One region of the Gracilibacillus salinarum genome, then DNA from elsewhere that is predicted to be linked to it. Evidence: riboswitches for the same ligand, from Rfam matches in the RefSeq annotation. Region 1 holds a riboswitch; the other holds the start of a gene.

Region 1 (4,590 bases):
GATCCTGATAAAGATATTTCTTTATACATTAACTCACCAGGTGGCTCCATTACAGCGGGTATGGCGATTTATGATACCATGCAATTCATCAAACCAAATGTTTCTACCATCTGTATTGGTATGGCAGCATCTATGGGTGCTTTCCTACTTGCAGCAGGTGAGCCTGGTAAACGTTTTGCACTGCCTAACAGTGAAGTTATGATTCACCAGCCACTTGGCGGCACACAAGGTCAAGCGTCTGATATTCAGATCCATGCAAATCGTATTATCGAGATGCGTAAAAAACTAAACCAAATTCTTGCGGAACGCACTGGTCAACCACTAGAGGTAATCGAAAAAGATACAGATCGTGATAATTTCATGACAGCTGAACGTGCAAAAGAATATGGTTTAATCGATAAAGTAATGGAGCATAAACCATCTGATTTAAATTAAGTTAATCTAGAAAAAGTGGCGAAGTTTTAACTCGCCACTTTTTTTATTTACATGTTAAAAGAAAATTTGGCTTAAAACTGAGAAAATAATATACAAGTTCTTATAATACGGATTATGTATAGCTGCTTTATGCTTGCTGATAATTTCGAAATGATACATGTGCCAGGATTCCTTCTACCAACCACTTCGCGTCCTGCAGGCACGGATGGAGCTAGACCACTACTTGATTTACTTCTTTGCTGCCTTGCACCGAGGAAGCCTACTTCGAAACATTACTAGTAGACACAGGTGCAGACGTTGTGGATCTTCAACGCCTACCTGGTTGGCCTACGCTAGCGTAGTTACTCAACAATCTTTGGATCAGTTAGCATATTGATTGCATCCATAAATATCAGCATTTAATAACATAATGCTTAGAATCACTGCTTTTAGCTGTTATATACGTTGTAGCACTTCCTTAAGCGTAGGAAATAGGCGGAGACTCCCGTGGAATCAGCACGAGCTGAAGATCCACTTCATTTGTGCCTGTGTCTGCAAGTATTGCTTCGAAGTGAGCTTCCTCGGTACAAGGCAGCAAAGAAGTATTACAGGTAGTAGCCTAGCTGAAGCCGTGCCCACAGGACGCGGAGCCTATTTCCGGAGCTTTGCTAAGCAGATGAAATCTATCAAAATCACTACAATGTTAGAGAGTTTTACTTTGCATAATCCGTATTACAGGTATTTGTATTAAGATTGGCTGTAATTATCCGGTTTTATTTTTCCATGTTAAGCAAGCCAAATTGCTTCAAACGGACAAGCTGTAACCATCAGCCATTCAACACAATAATTAATAATATAAAAGAAACTTTCACTAATTCATCTTTTGTAACGCACTTGATCACTAGTACGTAAACCAGTCCTGTAACAAGATCTTCACCTACCAGCAGCATCGTGATGATATCTAAAAGCGGGAGTGCTTCTGCAAGTATATCTACTTTCGTCTCCATGTCCGTCACCCTTTTCTGTTACATCGTATTTCGAGCGGCGTCAAAAGGTGCAACCCCTTGACGCACAGGCATTTTATGGTAATTAATAATATTCAAAATATTTGTTGACACCATTTTCAGAACATGCTAAAGTATATCTAACAAATGATAAACATAAGTAAACAACTCGGAATTGAATAGATTCTTATCCAGAGAGGTGGAGGGACATGGCCCTTTGATGCCTCGGCAACCATTAAGTGTCTGTTCACTTAATACAGGTGCCAATTCCACTGAGCGTTTAAGCTTGGAGAGATAAGAGAGCGAAGCCATTAGTTAAGTCTCTCTATCTCAAATAGCGAGATTTTTTTAATGATTACAACTAAATAGGTAAACTCTTATCCAGAGAGGCGGAGGGACTGGCCCGATGATGCCCGGCAACCATTAAGCAAATGCTTAAAAGGTGCTAATTCCTGCAGGTATTATCCTGACAGATAAGAGGAAGACTTCTGCATAGCTAATAAAAGCCTTCTTCTTATGAAGAAGGCTTTTTAATAATTAGAAAAGATTAAATTTTTTGAAAACTTGGGGAGGAAATAAACATGCCAAATTACAAGCATTCAACGTATGATCCAGAAACTATTCATTTACACGGCGGGCAGGCACCAGATCCAACAACAGGATCAAGAGCAGTGCCGATCTATCAATCTACTTCTTACGTGTTCCATGATACAGAGCATGCGGAACGGTTATTTGCACTGGATGAGCCTGGAAATATTTATTCCCGAATTGGTAATCCAACTGTAGACGTTTTTGAAAAGAGAATGGCGCTGTTGGAAGATGGAGTTGCAGCTGTTGCCACGTCATCCGGGATGTCTGCCATCACGCTTTCGATTTTGAATCTTGCTAGTGCAGGTGATGAAATTGTAGCAGGTGTGAACTTATATGGTGGTACGTATAATTTGTTTAATATAACGTTGCCAAGATACGGTATTAACGTAAAATTCGTCGATCCAACCGATCCAGAGAACTTTAAAGCAGCGATTAACGAAAATACGAAAGCTGTTTACGGTGAGATTATTGGGAATCCTGGTTTACAAGTGTTAGATATAGAAAGGGTATCAGATATTGCTCATGATGCGGGAATTCCTTTAATAATTGATAACACCTTCGCAACCCCATTTGGTTGTAAGCCGATTACATTAGGAGCGGACATTGTCGTTCATTCTGCAACAAAATGGATCGGGGGTCATGGTACTTCCATTGGTGGTGTAATTGTCGACGGAGGAAGATTTAACTGGAATTCAGAAAAATATCCAGCGTTTACAGAACCAGATCCAAGTTACAACGGTATCCGTTATGCGGTTGACTTTGGTACATTAGCCTTTATAACGAAGGTTCGCGTCCAGCTGTTAAGAGATTTTGGTGCTGCTTTAAGTCCATTCAATGCCTTCCAGCTATTGCAAGGGCTTGAAACACTTCACTTAAGAGTGGAACGACATAATCGTAATGCCCAGGAATTAGCGGAATATTTACACCAGCATGAAGCGGTAGAATGGGTGAGATATCCAGGCTTGGAAAACCATCCGTCTCATGAACTGGCAACGCGTATTCTGAATAACGGCTTTGGGTCGATTATCGTCTTCGGAATTAAAGGAGGACGTGACGCTGGACGCGACTTGATTAACAATGTAGCGCTATGGTCACATGTAGCAAACGTAGGGGATGCTAAATCCTTAATTATTCACCCGGCATCGACTACACATCAGCAATTAACAAAAGAAGAACTGGATAAAACAGGTGTATCCGAAGAATTAGTGCGTTTATCTGTTGGTATTGAATCGATCCGTGATATTCAAAACGACTTAGATCAAGCCCTAGTAAAAGCAACGGGAATCGGAACGGAAAAAGAAAAACAAATTGTTGTTAATGACGAAGGTATCATTAAATGGGCATTGAATTCACCATATGAACGTTATCAGGAAAATGGTGAAGAGCAAACTCGTCAAAAAACACTAGCAATCGTTGGATTAAGTGGAAAAGAAGCACGACCTAGCTATCGTCTTGCTAGAAAAATGCAACGTCTAGGCTATAAAATTATACCGGTAAACCCGAGAGAAACAGAGATTCTAGGTGAAAAAGCCTATCCTGATCTTAAGAGTGTTCCAGTGGATATCGATATTGTGCAAGTGTTCCGCAGTCCTGATGCAGCTATCGAAATTGCCAAAGAAGCAATCGAAGTGAATCCAAAAGTATTCTGGCTGCAAGAAGGTGTAGTATCACCGAAAGCAGAACAAGTAGCTTTAGAAGGTGGTCTGCAAGTTGTCCATAACCGTTGTACGTATAAAGAAGCACAACGTTTAAGAGGTACCATTTCGACTTATGCATGTGAAATTTAAACAAGAAAATAAGGGGGCAAAATCATGAGTAAAGCACCACTAATTGATTTCAGAAGTTTTCTTGCGATTGCCGTTTTCGGAATTATTGTTTTCTTCGCTGTTGGATGTTCATCCAGCAGTGAAGCTGAAACAAAACCGTCTGAAATCAGATTGGACTATGCTTACTATTCGCCAACCAGTTTGGTGTTAAAGAAATTTGGCTGGGCAGAGGAAGCATTTGCTGAGGAAGATATTGATGTATCCTGGACATTAAGTCAAGGGAGTAACAAAGCGATTGAATTTTTGAATAGTGATAGTGTTGACTTTGGCTCGACAGCAGGTGCAGCAGCACTTATAGCAGAATCAAATGGTGTACCGCTGGAGAATGTCTACGTATATTCTCAACCGGAGTGGACGGCATTAGTGACTAAAGAAGGATCGGGAATAGAAACGATTGAAGATTTAAAAGGCAAAAAAGTAGCAGCAACGCTTGGAACGGATCCATATATATTTCTGGTAAGAGCTTTAGATTCCGTTGGGATGACCGTTAATGATATCGAATTAGTAAACTTGCAGCATGCAGATGGTGGAAATGCATTAGTTAATGGTGATGTCGATGCTTGGGCTGGTCTTGATCCTCACATGGCAAAACATGAATTAGAATCAAACACGCAATTATTTTTTAGAGATATTAATTTAAATACTTATGGATTCTTAAATGTGCGGGAAGAATTTGCCGAAGCGCATCCGGAATATGTGGAACAAGTGATTGAGCTATATGAAAAGGCTCGTCAATGGATTCTCGATAATCCTGA
Region 2 (4,590 bases), 500 kb from region 1:
GTTGGAAAAAAACGAATGCCCAAATCAGCTGCAGCACGAATTTCCTCATCGATCAACTCACCGCTCACAGAATTAGGAAACACATAAAAATGATCGGATACCGTAGTACAACCGCTTTTTAATAGTTCTCCCAACCCAACCATTGCACTTAAATAGACGTCTTCGGGACGAAGGTAACGCCAAATATCGTACAATGTGATCAACCAATCAAATAATTCGACATCCTGAGCACGTGGAATATTCCTGGTAAAAGTTTGATAAAGATGATGATGAGTATTAATCAAACCGGGAAAAATGATCTTCCCTTTCGCATCTATCACTTTATCTGCGGTTTGGTATGGAATATCCTCACCGATGGCAATAATCTCCTGCCCCTCAATATACATACTTCCGCCTTCGTATTGGTTTCTGTCATTGTCCATTGTTATAATATTTCTCGCGTTCTTAATTAAAAGAGAACTCACTGTATCACCTGCTTTGTTTATTTTTAGAATAAATTAATCGTGAATTGCTTATTTTGTCATTGTAGTGATAACACCAGTATAGGTAAAACCGTGTTATCCCAACTTATTGTCAATGATGATTGGTAAGATTTCCTTCAGGTCATCCACCGCCCAATCCGCAGAACACGTTCTCCATCCTGCGTCCTTTTTCCAAATAGCTTGCATACCAATACGCTGCGCTGCCAGCACATCATTTTCCGGATGATCGCCAATGAATATACTTTGATCAGGCTGTACATGTAATTGCCCCAGCGCTTTTTGAAAAATACGAGGATCTGGCTTTTTCATTCCTTCCCACTCGGAAATCAGGATCGTATCAAAATAATGTTCAATTCCTAGTGCTTTTATATTGTCCAATTGGAACTGTCCTTTACCATTTGAAATAATAGCTAGTGCGATACCTCTCTGTTTTAAATGATCCAACGTTTCTTTCAGATGAGCAAAAGGTACACAGCTGAACTGGAACTGGCTGATATAATCTGCAAGCAATGCTTCTGAGCTTAGACCCGTTATCTCGAATTCTTCTACCATCTGCTGGTAGACTTTATCCTTCCAGACATAGCCCCTGTTGTCTAATTCAATGAACCTTATAATATAGGAATCTTTTGATAAGTGATGTAACGAAGCTAGTCTTTCGTATTGATTCGTAATAAAATGCCGTACTGAAGCATCCCTATTTAACAATGTACCATCTAAATCAAATAAAACAGCCTTGATCATGTCAACTCCCCCTCATTACCACTAAGCTGCTAGCTAGCATTACATATTCCATATTATAGGAACACATCTTCATGTTCAGCTTGATTACTTGGATGCCTGCATTTAACCTGCCAATCTGATATAATTTGGCTCCTAATTACCTTCATTGTACAGCGAACAGTTATTTTTTTCCACAAGGGACAGGTGGTCTTCAAGTACTATCTTAAAAATTTTTAACTTGACGTTTGTCGAATTTTAGGGTAAATTTAATTTTATTAATTTCATATTTTACGATATTTCTTATCAAGAGAGGTGGAGGGACTGGCCCTTTGAAGCCTCGGCAACAGCTGTTATCAGCATTGTGCCAATTCCAGAAGCGTTATGCTTAAAAGATAGGAAGAGTATTTGAACATTGTTTAATGACCTCTCCTTCTTAAAGGAGAGGTTTTTTTATTTCGCAAAAACTAATTAGGAGGAAATAAATTATGACCATTTCTATTCACCCACCATTTAAAGCAGATCATGTAGGAAGTCTTTTGCGACCTGCCAATCTGCTTCAAGCAAGAAAAGATTACAAAACTGGCAAGATCACTGCCGGTCAATTACATGACATCGAAACACAAGAATTAAAACGTATCGTAGATAAGCAAATAGAAGTTGGCCTTCAAGCAGTTACGGACGGAGAGTTCAGAAGAGATTGGTGGCACATTGATTTTCTGGAGCACCTCAATGGAATCGAAGGATATGTTCCGGATCAAGGCTTTGATTTCGAAGACGAAGAGACAGAACCATACAATGTTCGTAATATTGGCAAGATCTCATTTAATCAAGATCACCCTTTTCTGCAAGACTTTAAAACATTTAATCAAATTGTAGACGGCCGTGCCGTTGCTAAGCAGACGATCCCGAGTCCTAATCAATTATTATATGTTGGCATGAGAAATCCTGATATTTATCCAGATATCGAAGCATATGCCGATGATATTGTGAATGCCTATCGTGATGCACTTGCTGCTTTCTATGAAGCAGGATGCCGTTACATTCAATTAGATGACGTTTCGATTGCTGGTTTTGTTACGGAAAATGACTTTATTTACGACCATGCTTATTCCATGGAACAATTATTTGATCTGTCTATAAGAATGGTGAATCGTGTACTAGAAAATAAACCGCAAGATTTGTATGTCACCACTCATTTGTGTCGAGGAAACTATCGATCTACTCACGCATTTTCCGGTGCCTATGATAAAATTGCCCCTCGTCTATTTGCCGAAGAAAAAGTCGACGCCTTTTTCTTAGAATATGATGATGAACGCTCTGGTACATTTGAAGCGTTGCAGCACATTCCCGCTGGCGGACCAAATGTCGTGATTGGTATCTTTACTTCTAAAAAAGGAGAACTAGAAGATAAAGACGAAATGAAAGCTCGTATCGAAGAAGCAAGTCAATTTGTTCCAAAATCACAACTGTGCATCAGTCCGCAGTGCGGATTCTCATCCACACATCACGGGAATAAATTAACCGAACAGCAGCAATGGGACAAGCTCAAATACGTAGTAGATATAGCAAAAGAAACACTGGAATAATGGAGTGATCACATGTATGCGATGGATTTAACGAATAAAATAGCGATTGTAACCGGAGGTACTAGCGGTATCGGAAAAGCAATCGTCGATGCATTTTTGGATTGTGGTGCCAAAGTGGCGGTCGCCGATATGGCACCACCCGCGACCACGGAGTCTGAACAGTTCTTTTACCAGCAAGTAGATGTGTCTGATCAAAAACAAGTAACAACTATGGTAGACAATGTTATAGCGCACTTTGGCCGAATCGATATTCTCGTAAACAACGCCGGCATTTCAACGATGGATTACTTTGTTGATATCAATGAACAAGACTGGGACAAAACAATGGATGTCAATGCGAAAGGTGTTTATATGTGCATGCAAACTGTCGCCAGGAAGTTACAGCAACAAGGAGAAGGTGGTAAAATCATCAATATCGCCTCCCAAGCTGGCAAAAATGGCTACCGTTTAATGGGCAGCTATGTTGCTTCGAAGCACGCTGTCCTTGGCATGACAAAAGTAGCTGCTATTGAATTAGCGAAGGATCAAATCAATGTCAATGCAGTCTGCCCAGGCATTGTAGAAACTGAAATGAAGAAAAAAGAACGAGTCATTGGTGGAAACTTACGCGGAGTAGATGCTGCAGCGATACAAGCGGAAGATCATTCGCAAGTACCACTCGGACGAACAGCAGTACCGGCAGATATTGCAAATGTAGTTGTTTTTCTCGCATCCAATTACGCTAATTACATGACTGGTCAAGGAATCAACGTGACCGGTGGTATGACAATGCATTAACTTAACTAAAAATGAAGGGGGCATTCATCATGTCTAACAACAAGGGGAATATAACGGCACTTGCCCCGTTATTCATCTTTGTCTTATTATTTATTGGAACTGGCATTATCTCAGGTGATTTTTCCAATATGCCGTTAAATGTGGCAGTTATTATTGCAAGTGGGATTGCCTTAGCGATGAACAGAAAAGAAAAACTTGCTGATAAAATTGATATATTTACGAAAGGCGCTGGCCATCCGAATATTATGCTGATGGCTGTTATTTTCGTATTAGCAGGTGCCTTTTCCCAAACAGCTAAAGGGATGGGGGCGGTCGATGCTACCGTCAACCTAGGATTATCCTTAATTCCTAGTAATCTATTAATGGTAGGATTGTTTATTGTTGGCTGTTTTATCTCGATCTCAATGGGGACGTCGATGGGTACTGTTGCAGCGTTAGCGCCGATTGGGATTGGTATCGCAGAACAAACTGGTATCCCTTTAGCATTAGCAATGGGAACAGTTATTGGCGGTGCAATCTTCGGTGATAATCTGTCGATGATTTCTGATACAACCATTGCTGCCGTTCGCACACAGAAAACAAAGATGAGCGATAAGTTTAAAGCGAACTTTTGGATTGTCCTACCCGGGGCACTCGTCACAGCTATTATCTTATGGATTGTAACATCTGGTGAGCAAATCGATGCCCTTGGAGATTATTCCTATCAATTTGTGAAAATACTTCCGTACCTCACCGTTCTGATTGCCGCAATTCTTGGTGTCAATGTATTGATTGTCTTAACAGGTGGTACAATTTTTGCAGGTATTATTGGTTTATTTGATGGATCATATACGCTCGTTTCCTTCGTTCAAGCTGTTTCACAAGGAATCATCAATATGGAGGATATTGCGATCGTTGCAATCTTAATCGGTGGTATTATTGCCATTATTCAGCATAATGGCGGGATTCAATGGTTGTTACATGCTGTCACAAGTAAAATCAAAACGAAGAAAGGTGCAGAATTTGCCATTGCAGGCCTTGTCAGT

Evidence for each region. A riboswitch is a leader RNA that binds a small molecule or an ion and turns the genes downstream of it on or off. The one in region 1 is predicted to bind S-adenosylmethionine.
Region 2: it holds a riboswitch for S-adenosylmethionine, as region 1 does, so the genes downstream of both, MUN87_RS19635 (5-methyltetrahydropteroyltriglutamate--homocysteine S-methyltransferase) here and MUN87_RS21715 (PLP-dependent aspartate aminotransferase family protein) in region 1, are expected to answer to the same signal.

Annotation. Positions count from the first base shown of each region.
Region 1 is NZ_CP095071.1:4,680,465-4,685,054, forward strand. Features, by position in the region: gene clpP (ATP-dependent Clp endopeptidase proteolytic subunit ClpP) at 1-435, shown strand, start outside; gene MUN87_RS21710 (hypothetical protein) at 1,242-1,421, opposite strand; SAM riboswitch class I at 1,603-1,719, shown strand; SAM riboswitch class I at 1,793-1,898, shown strand; gene MUN87_RS21715 (PLP-dependent aspartate aminotransferase family protein) at 2,000-3,796, shown strand; gene MUN87_RS21720 (aliphatic sulfonate ABC transporter substrate-binding protein) at 3,821-4,590, shown strand, end outside.
Region 2 is NZ_CP095071.1:4,178,453-4,183,042, reverse strand. Features, by position in the region: gene MUN87_RS19645 (8-oxoguanine deaminase) at 1-464, opposite strand, end outside; gene MUN87_RS19640 (HAD family hydrolase) at 558-1,223, opposite strand; SAM riboswitch class I at 1,500-1,601, shown strand; gene MUN87_RS19635 (5-methyltetrahydropteroyltriglutamate--homocysteine S-methyltransferase) at 1,688-2,788, shown strand; gene MUN87_RS19630 (SDR family NAD(P)-dependent oxidoreductase) at 2,801-3,565, shown strand; gene MUN87_RS19625 (Na+/H+ antiporter NhaC family protein) at 3,595-4,590, shown strand, end outside.